3 regions of the Paenibacillus wynnii genome follow, and region 1 is predicted to be linked to each of the others. Evidence: riboswitches for the same ligand, from Rfam matches in the RefSeq annotation. Region 1 holds a riboswitch; each other region holds the start of a gene.
The links. A riboswitch is a leader RNA that binds a small molecule or an ion and turns the genes downstream of it on or off. The one in region 1 is predicted to bind cyclic di-GMP.
Positions count from the first base shown of each region.

Region 2: another riboswitch for cyclic di-GMP. It lies ahead of PWYN_RS28665 (anti-repressor SinI family protein); the one in region 1 lies ahead of PWYN_RS07365 (DUF4234 domain-containing protein).
Region 3: another riboswitch for cyclic di-GMP. It lies ahead of PWYN_RS29270 (LPXTG cell wall anchor domain-containing protein); the one in region 1 lies ahead of PWYN_RS07365 (DUF4234 domain-containing protein).

Region 1 is NZ_JQCR01000002.1:1,061,785-1,065,065, forward strand. It holds gene PWYN_RS07360 (pirin family protein) at 1-366, opposite strand, end outside; gene PWYN_RS29590 (hypothetical protein) at 518-688, shown strand; gene PWYN_RS07365 (DUF4234 domain-containing protein) at 775-1,323, opposite strand; cyclic di-GMP riboswitch class I at 1,482-1,569, opposite strand; gene PWYN_RS07370 (VOC family protein) at 1,669-2,118, opposite strand; gene PWYN_RS07375 (hypothetical protein) at 2,143-2,856, opposite strand; gene PWYN_RS07380 (nitroreductase family protein) at 3,070-3,281, opposite strand, start outside.
Region 2 is NZ_JQCR01000002.1:1,637,590-1,640,870, reverse strand. It holds gene PWYN_RS09920 (2-oxoglutarate dehydrogenase E1 component) at 1-656, opposite strand, end outside; cyclic di-GMP riboswitch class I at 1,200-1,284, shown strand; gene PWYN_RS28665 (anti-repressor SinI family protein) at 1,319-1,465, shown strand; gene PWYN_RS09915 (helix-turn-helix domain-containing protein) at 1,593-1,937, opposite strand; gene PWYN_RS09910 (aldo/keto reductase) at 2,018-2,995, opposite strand; gene tnpB (IS200/IS605 family element RNA-guided endonuclease TnpB) at 3,135-3,281, shown strand, end outside.
Region 3 is NZ_JQCR01000003.1:201,961-205,241, reverse strand. It holds gene PWYN_RS29270 (LPXTG cell wall anchor domain-containing protein) at 1-1,092, opposite strand, end outside; cyclic di-GMP riboswitch class II at 1,120-1,204, opposite strand; gene PWYN_RS16135 (GH36-type glycosyl hydrolase domain-containing protein) at 2,010-3,281, opposite strand, start outside.

The sequences.
Region 1 (3,281 bases):
TCGGGGCATAAACCATAGTTGCAGCAGACGAACAGGCTCATCCTCTGACGGATTATGTTCCGTATGAATTGCACCCGTACCTGCCGACATCCGCTGAATGCCGCCGAAGGTGGTTTCGGCTACATTACCTAAGTTATCCTCATGCCGCAACCTTCCGGACAATACAATCGAGACGATCTCCATATCGCTGTGCGGATGAGCACCAAACCCTCTACCGGGAGCAATAGTGTCGTCGTTGCAGACCCTCATGGGACCAAACCTCGTATTATCAGGATCGTAGAAATCCCCGAACGAAAAGATGTGACTGCCCTTAAGCCAGCCATGACCAAAGTGATGGGCGGATTCCGCTGAGTATACCTGGATCATTGTATCCCTCCTTGTCATTCAAGCTTAAAAATATTGTAGCAGAAAGTGGAGGGAAACAAAAAAACAGCAGCCCGCCCTTTAGATCGAAACCGTTGGGATAAAATGCAACTCACCTTCTCATACTAAGAATAAAAAGATGGAGGTGAATGTCATGCCGAAAAATAGTGCAGATCCCAAATATGACCGTGCAGATAATAAAGCAGATCGAAAAGAGTATCAACAAAGTGTAGATAATTTCACTAAAGAAGCCAAAACGGTGACAAGCGAGAAAGCTGCCGATTATGTCCCAAGTTTAAATAATGTTCCCAAAAATGAAATTTAAGTAGCAATAAAGCTGCTCTACCGTCTCTTTATGACGGGAAAGCAGCTTTTTGTGTAGACTCTAAATTCAGATTCATGAGTGTCGGATCAATCCGGCATAAACATTCCTATTAAAATAAAGATCCAGGATAGCGAACCCAGCACAATTAACAGTATTTGTCGTCCCCGCAATCCAGTTCTTCTGGGTTTACCGACCTGAACCTTATCCCATAAATCATTTAAGACACTTTGTACCATTGCAAGCGGAAGGGTAGATATGAAACATAACAACCAATAAGGATCAGATAACCTCATTAGTACGAACGAGATAGTGATCACCAAAACGATAGGACCCGGATAGATATCGCGTTCAACTTCCCTTTCCTTGATTAAATCACGATATTCTTTATGCGTTTTATAAATTAGAAAGAAATTATAAATAGGAATAAATAATCCTACTGTTCTTAATTGAGGGCTGAAATTCAGGAATTTATAAGCTTTTATCCTTGTCCAATTTTTGTAATACCAGTAGATATCATAGACTCCAAACGTAAGTATAGATAAAAGTGCAAATTGCCATACCGGTTGGTAAAAAGAAAACGGGTCTTGCTGTAACTCAAAGTAACTGTTCGATTTGATCTTTCCTATTTGTGCCATGTAAGTAGTCATCCCTTCGCTATAATACTTAACGCGTATAATCTAAATACTCCTCAATGTATTACCTCCCGCCACCACACATTCAACTAAAAAACAGAACAAAAAAAGGCTCCAGGCATATAGAGCCCCGGAACCTTTTCGGTAGTTCCCCTCATCCCTTAGGCGGCCTGGCAATCATGACCGCTTAACGGTTTTAGATCCATAGCTTTGTGTCATCACCTTTCAGTGATTTTACGATTTACTTGGGTAAGACTTAAGCGGCACAATATCAGCGCCACATCTTAATTTAAAAACAGTATACAGGAAAAAGGGAATCGGAGGAATCTTTACTGCGGATTCCCTTTTTCATACTATCTCCCACTCTGTCAAGGACAGCTTATTAGTTAAAGATTGTAGTTCCTTCGGAACTTCAACATAACACATTAATTCTAAGCTGTTTCCATCTGGATCATTAAAATAAACCGATGCATTCCCCTGATTTGGTCGAACAAATGGCTCAATAGAAGTTCTGGTTCCGAAAGGTACGGCTTCTATTTCAATTGAATGCAACCATTCTAAAGAAACCTTTAAATCTTCAAAGGATACCTGAAAAGCTATATGGCGTAGCGAAGGGTGGTATGGTGTTTCATATTCCTTCCCTTCCCACAAACCTATCCAACTCCTCCCTTCCTCAATCCAAAAGAAAGCAGTATTATCATCACGCCAAGCAAATTTCAATCCCAACTTTGTATAAAACTCGATTGAGCGTTCTAAACTCTTCACGGGTAAATGGGCTTCATACAATCCTTTTATCAATTTCTATCCCTCTCTTCTTTATCACTACTTTAGAATATCGTTCGGTTGAAGATAATCAGTACTTTTTAGGACCATTGTTTTCTTCATCAAATCATATTGAAAATGATAGATCTCTATGAAATCCTGACCTGCCCCATAACCACCCGTCACGATAAGTTCCCCATTGATAGCTTGTAAAGAACGGCTCGACAATTGGCCTATATGGGTCCAGATCTCGTCTGAGTTTATTTCAAAAGATATCGGAAAAGCTTCATTGTTACTTACGCCATAAAGGTAAGTCTCTAGAGCATGACAATCGGTATAACGCGGGACAAACGCGAATATATCCGTTCCTTCCAAGGTGAATTGCTGCATTTCAATCGGTGAATCATTGGGTTGTACAATTTCGAAATCCATTGGAAATTTCATTACTTTGGTTGAATGCTCTCCTGATTTGGATTCCCACACCAACTCATAATCCCCTGACCACCTAAAGTCAGTCTCCAGACCCCAGCAGCTAGGCGCTCCTAAAGGGGATGCTTTCACTTTAGTAGTAGGTATGACAAGTAAACGCCCATCCACATGATTACCAATAGCTCTAATCGCGTCATCTTTTTCCTCTAATTTAGAACCTGTTGTAGACGTATCAGGAAGAGCGGATGTACTGGGTAAACCATTTCTAAGGCTCTCCGTTCTATCTCCGCAAGCTGTAACCATAAGTGTCAGCAATAACATCCACAATAGAATAACATTTCTCATTTAGCTGATCTCCTTTTATTTCCTTAGCTAATTCTACAATAACAGCCAGTTATTTGAAAAGGCTGCCCCTCAATGACGGCAGCGACGGCAGCCTCAGTGATTCATAAAGAATAAGGAAGCACAACACAAAATAAGGGACTGCCCCTAGCCGTTATGGCTTATGGACAGTCCCTCTTTTGATTTATCTTGGAACTAAGTATATTTATTAATTGCTTAATCCTGAAATCCGTTCCAGTAGGTTACATTCTCCAATGGCAATCTAGCGGATGAACGGCCTTCAACGGCCGCTTTGCCAAGCGCAATCAACATAACCGTGGTGTAACGCTGTGGAATTTGCAACAGCTCGTGGAAGGCTTCCGCATTATAGCCGCCCATAGGAACCGTATCATAACCTCTAGCCTTTGCTGCCAGCATCAGCTGCATGG
Region 2 (3,281 bases), 580 kb from region 1:
TCGAGACTGAAGCGTTTTTGTCCCACAAATGTCTTGTGCAAAAAGGTTTCGAACTGCTCTACCTGAACGAGCCGCTTAAGCAGTTCTTTGCGTTCCGCACTATTCAGAGGGGAGGGGGAGCTTGGTGATTCCGCTTGGCTGTTCAGCCAACGGAGCTCCTGTTCAGCGTTCACATGCCCGAATTCATAAGCGATGGTTTGTGTATATATTTGAAGCATCCGGTGATAGGCATCCCATCCGGTAAGTACATCCGCCGGAGCATTCTCCCAAATCAGAGAAGCAGGTAATGCAACCAGATCGTCGCGGGTTAACTCATAGGTTTCAGGGTTAAGCCATTTAGCCATAGTGTTTGGTTTCCGCTCAAGCGGGTCAATATTAGCTCCCAGATGGCCGTGAATTCGAATGTTGGCAATCAGTTTGGATGCTCTTACGGCCTTCTTAAGCCATTCCGTATTTCCGGAAACTACTGGCTGTGGGTCTTGCTGTTCTTCTGCAGTCAATGGAGGAGGTCCAGAAATTGTAAAAAGGTCCCGGTAATTATGTTCTACAGAAGCCGGATCTTTGACGAATTGCTCATATTTCTCTTGGATATAACCGAGATTGGGTCCGTAATATTTACTCCAAAGGGATTCGTTGTGGGGCTCTTTGGCTGCCATGAATAAATCCTCCTAACGGATGAACTCCAATTTAAGCGCAAGTATAGGCGCTTTCAGAGCTGCGATGATTGCGTTTTCATTCTATAATAATCATAACCTAATTTAAATTTTATTACCTTATACTATTGTGCTACTTTCGTCTGTTGTAATCAATTCATACTTTTGTCCAATCCGTTCGCAAAACGGTATAGGTTTATACCTTATTCATATAACGAATGCTAACAATCGCTATCAAACCAAAGGACTATGAAAATGATCTTACCGTCCTACTTTTTTCTTAAAAACCCCCGTTTCAACATTTAAAAATTGGGTATTTATTAATTACATACCAGAGCACTAGTTTTCTACATACTATATTAATAGTTAATCACTCCTTATAAACGCTGTTATTGGTACAAGTATTGCCAAAATCAGCTATTTGTCTCTCTATTCTTATCAATAAAAATTACACAAATCGACACACTTTTCCTTCAATACCTTGTATAATGTTATTGCACAGAGCTGAATCATCGAAATACAGACCGACCCTTTAATATTAGAGGGTACAGTAAAGGGTAAACCTGCTGAAAGGCAGGGACACAAAGTCTCAGGTCTAAGGTAGAAATACTATGATGGCTGGACTGCCTGGGGACTTAGAATCTTAGGAGGAGATTTTTTTGGAAATGTCCAACCAGGTGGATAACGGAGGGCTACGTGAGATAGATCTGGATTTAGAATGGGTCTATTTGCTCCTAAAGGCTAAAAAAGCAGGGATTAAAGCCGAAGAGGTTCGGCAATTCTTCAATGAGAGATCTTTACAGGTCATGTAAAAGAGTCTACACGATGAGGCAGCTACATACGAAAAAGCACAGCGACCTTCGCTGTGCTTTTTGCAAATATAAGCAAAGTATAAGTTTTCAGTATACTTTGTTTATATTTCTTCTTGGTGCTTTTAAATTAATCTGCTTTTTGGTCAAGACGCCATTTCTGATAATCCAGAAACTCCTTAAACTCCTGTTTGCTAACGCCTGAAGCCATAGCATCCTGTACAAGGCCGAACCAATCGGAATCCAGAAGGGCCTCTTCAGTCTCGGAAAGCTCACCATAAAGTAGAATATGCATAGAAACCTGAAGCGCATCGGCGATCTTTTCAATGAACATGATAGAGGGATTGGATTGAATGTTTCTTTCGACATTGCTTAGGTAAGATTTGGCAACATGAGCTCTATCCGCAAGTTCGGATAGGGAGAGATCTTTCTCCAGACGTAGCTGATGGATGCGTTGACCCAAATTCTCTGGCATGTGACAACGCCCCTTAACGATATTTAATACTATTATAACAAAAATCAAATCAATGAACAAAGTCTAATACATTGGGATAATTAGGGAAGTTGGACGCCTCTTGAGCTGACATAAAGGTCATACCACTCTTTTCGGGACAATTCCAGTTGGTCTGCATCTCCGCAAGCAGCGATACGTTGAGGATTGACTGTTCCGATGACTGGCTGAATAGCTGCCGGATGAGTCATTAGCCAAGACAAAACGATGGCTTCAGGTGTAGTGCTCTTCTCTTCAGCAAGAGACTTCACCATAGCGGCGGTATTCACGACATTCTCCGGCTGATCATCCAGCGGACGACCGCTGAATATACCTTGGGCGAGCGGTCCCCATGCCTGAACTTGAATATTCTCCATACGGCAGTGCTCAAGCGTCCCCTCAGGAAAGGTGTTATCTTTCCAAGGCGCGCGGTTTACACTCACAACAGTATCCAGCCAGGCAATTTTCGCGAGGCTCATGTCCAGTTGGTTAACGATAAAAGGGTCGTCACAGGATGCCTGAAGCAGCTTAATCTGGGCGGCGCTCATATTGGAGACTCCGAAATGACGGACTTTGCCAGCGGCCTTTAGCTGACGCAGTGCAGCGCCTATTTCCTCCGGGTCCATTAATGGATCGGGGCGATGCAGCAGCAAGATATCAATATACTCCGTCCCTAACCGGGATAGGATTCCATCTACACTGTTAAGAATGTGTTCGCCCGAGAAATCAAAAACATTGGAAACATCCCCCGGCTCCATCAACTTAATTCCGCATTTGGATTGAAGAATTATTTCTTCCCGCAGCCTTGGACGCTCTTTGAAGATCTGGCCGAATACCTTCTCTGCTTTCCCACGGGTGTATATATCAGCGTGGTCGAACATATTGATGCCAATGGAGAGCGCGGCATCCACGGCCTCATGCCCCTGCTTAATGTTCTCCAGCGTAATGGGCTCGCGATCCCAGCCTCCGCCAAGACCCATACAGCCCAGTGCAATACGGCTGGCCGGAATGCCGCGTTTGTTCAAAGGTAACGTTTTCAGCAATGAAATCCCTCCGTGTATATTTATCAATAAAAGCCAAGAACACCCCTACCTCTATAGGTTGGGGATGAATCGGCGGTTTAAGAAACCGAACATATGTGCTAATATTTCCCTATAACCCTTTTGAAAGGAGATGTGTGGCATGCTGTCATCGGATCAAGATTTTGGTTCACAAAAACGGGTCCATAAAGCTTATAAGTACCGAATCTATCCGACAAAGGAACAACAGCAACTCATCCATCAGATGTTTGGTTGTTGCCGTTTCGTCTTCAATCATTTCTTGGCATTG
Region 3 (3,281 bases), on a different contig from region 1:
AGGAGTATCCGTACCTTCTTCGGTGCCAGGGCCAAGAGGAATTGGGTCTTCAATGACTTCGACTGTTCCAGGACCCTGTGGAACCGGGTCTTCAATGACTTCGACTGTTCCAGGACCCTGTGGAACCGGATCTACAATGACTTCGACTGTTCCAGGACCCTGTGGAACCGGATCTACAATGACTTCGACTGTTCCAGGACCCTGTGGAACCGGATCTACAATGACTTCGACTGTTCCAGGACCTAAAGGAATCTGATCATCTACGATGATAATCGGCGATGGCGATGGTGATTGTGATGGTGATTCAGTTTCTGTTGTTGGCGATGGCGATGGCGATGGTGATGGTGATTCAGTTTCTGTTGTTGGCGATGGTGATTGTGATGGTGATTCAGTTTCTGTTGTTGGCGATGGTGATGGTGATGGTGATTCAGTTTCTGTTGTTGGCGATGGTGATGGTGATGGTGATTCAGTTTCTGTTGTTGGCGATGGTGATGGTGATGGTGATGGTGATTCAGTTTCTGTTGTTGGTGATGGTGATGGTGATGGCGATTCAGTTTCTGTTGTTGGCGATGGTGATGGTGATGGTGATTCAGTTTCTGTTGTTGGCGATGGCGATGGTGATGGTGATTCAGTTTCTGTTGTTGGCGATGGTGATGGTGATGGTGATGGTGATGGCGTTGGTGTTACACACTTTACGATCTCTATCATGCCACTCCAAAGCTCACCTGTTCCTGGGTGCCCGGTAATTTGATAAGCCTTGAACATATAATTCCCAACAATATTATTGGGATTGTATGATAACGTTTGTGTTATACCCGAATTAAGCGGACCAACCGTACCTGTCGCAATAATGGCTCCAGCTTTCGGGTTTCCGGTTGTAGCATAATACAATTCCCAAGTCACTTCTCCAATCATATTACCCGATCCATGATTTTGAACATCTGCTTTCACAATAGAACATTCTCCATTAGAAGTGGTAAATACAAGTGAAGATTTATCCCAGCTATCACCCTTATCCTTACCCCCTGCAAAAACGGGCGACCCAATACCCATAACTAACAAACACGCCAGTAAGACACTCAAAATCCTCATGTTATTATCTCCTCTCAGATACACTGCTTCTAAGAGGGCCGGTTACACTACCAGCTCCGTATAACCCAAGTGTCCAAGTAAAGGATTATACATCATCGCTTCCCTAATTTTCTTTCATTACAAAGATTTCGAGCATCATACCCCCTTTAGAAACTGAAGAACATCTCCGAATTGAATTTTCTACAAAATAACTCTTTTTTCGACATTTCGAGATAACAATAAAGGGATAAAACTTTTGCATCACACCTTTCGAGCAAGGTTTGCCTGCATGATAAAAGTCATATCCCAAATTAATTATATGAGCGATATTACCTATTCTTAATGTAAATCTATCGCTCTTTATCTATATCGTCAATATTTTTATTTTTAATTAATTTTTTTTACAATTCAATGATTTTAGTTTTAAATTTTTCCTCAGTTAGTAGAGTTAGATACGCTCCCGACCCTTGATGACACAGGTTTTTTCAATCTTTATATGACCGATATAACTCTAAACATAAGCTCTTTCTCTTCTTAATATCATTACCAAATAAACCATTTAATTAATCTATATCTTCAATTCCCCTAATCTAAAAAACTGATATCTAACAAATCCACAATAGTTTTACATGAAAAATTGCATAATGTTACTTTTTTGTTCACAAAGCCACAATCTTAACAACGTTTTTAAGTTTCATCTAAATCTAGTAATTGATTGGAGAATAAATCCTATATCCCACTTAAATTCGCCATTTTTCGAGCTATGGGGATGGATAGACTCCTGACCCATATGATGCTGCACATTAACCAAAACTCCAGACTTTCCCGTATGAGGTATAAAAGATAACAAAAAATACGGCATTTCTGCCGTTTTTTTGTTCATGATTAAAGTTATGCATAGATTTACTTCGAGACTATGGATCTATTTGCCAACAATCTTACTTATAGATTTCTATGATATTTGTAGTCGTTACACGTACACGCTCGAACTCTTCCCGGCCAATCCGTAATCCACCTTTGCGGTAGCGATTCGTTGTGGTCTCCGAGGCCATATCCTGACCGTTAATGCGAACTCGTGCTTCATCACTATTTAAATGATAGACAAATTGGACTGAAGCTCCCGCAAATTCGTAGTCAAAACGCAGTCCATCTAAGGTTTTCGGTAACACCGGGTCGAGGATCAAGTCGCCTGCCTCTTGGCGGATGCCCAGAGTATTCGTAATTAATTGATTCATATAGATCCCCGGACCGCTCGAATAAATTTTCCAGCCCCCTTTTACCGGCACCGTTCCGCTTCGCAACTCATCAAATCTCTCTTGTGCTTCGTAGCGTGTGTTGAACTTGCCATCGGAGCTGCTAAAGTATGCATTGCTTTGCCTCAGGTCAGCATTGGGAACAACATCCTGAATGCCAATAGGATTGATCTGCGCGAGTCCGCTCCACACTTCTTCACCTTTACCCAGCTTAGCCATGGCTTCAATATATCGAATATGTGCATGCACATATTGCAGTCCGATCTCTCGACCGAAATTTGCAGCTTGTTCCGCTCGTTTAAAGTGGGTGCTTACACCCCCTGCATACTCAGCAGGTCGATTCATCAGCCTTACACCGTCCGGGCAGAACAGTTTATCACGTATGATGTCATAATGTGCCGCCGCTTGTTCAGGTGTCAACAGCTCACTAATCATACTGCGTGTCATAGGCAGCAGCCTATAGTGGATACCTGTCTCTGTATCGCTTGGATGGACCATTAATTTCACCTGATCAGGATTCTCCATGTACAGAAAACCCGGTATAACTTCGGTCTGGAGCATGTAGCGGTTAAAATCCGAGCGGATTCCATCTGCTAGACTACGCAAATCAGCCGCTATAAGAGGATCGACAGCATTCATCATTTCCGAAAATTGATTAAAGCTCTGATAGGTTAACGCTACGGTCCAACTGCTGACCATATACTGCTTCAGTTGAGCATTTGCGGGCTGCAGGGTGTCATCCCAGTCGCCGTCTCCATAGGAAGAAAGATGTGTTCCCTCTAGGAAATGATCCTTGATATACGCTATTTCCTTTAGAGCATGATCTAATATAGTCGCCGTCTCCATCGAAAAATCAAAACCATGTTTGCTTGTATAAGGCACTTCCTCTTTCAATAGACTGTAATCACGGGTAACATTCAAATAATCACCAAGCACCTTCAACGGCCAAACAATAAT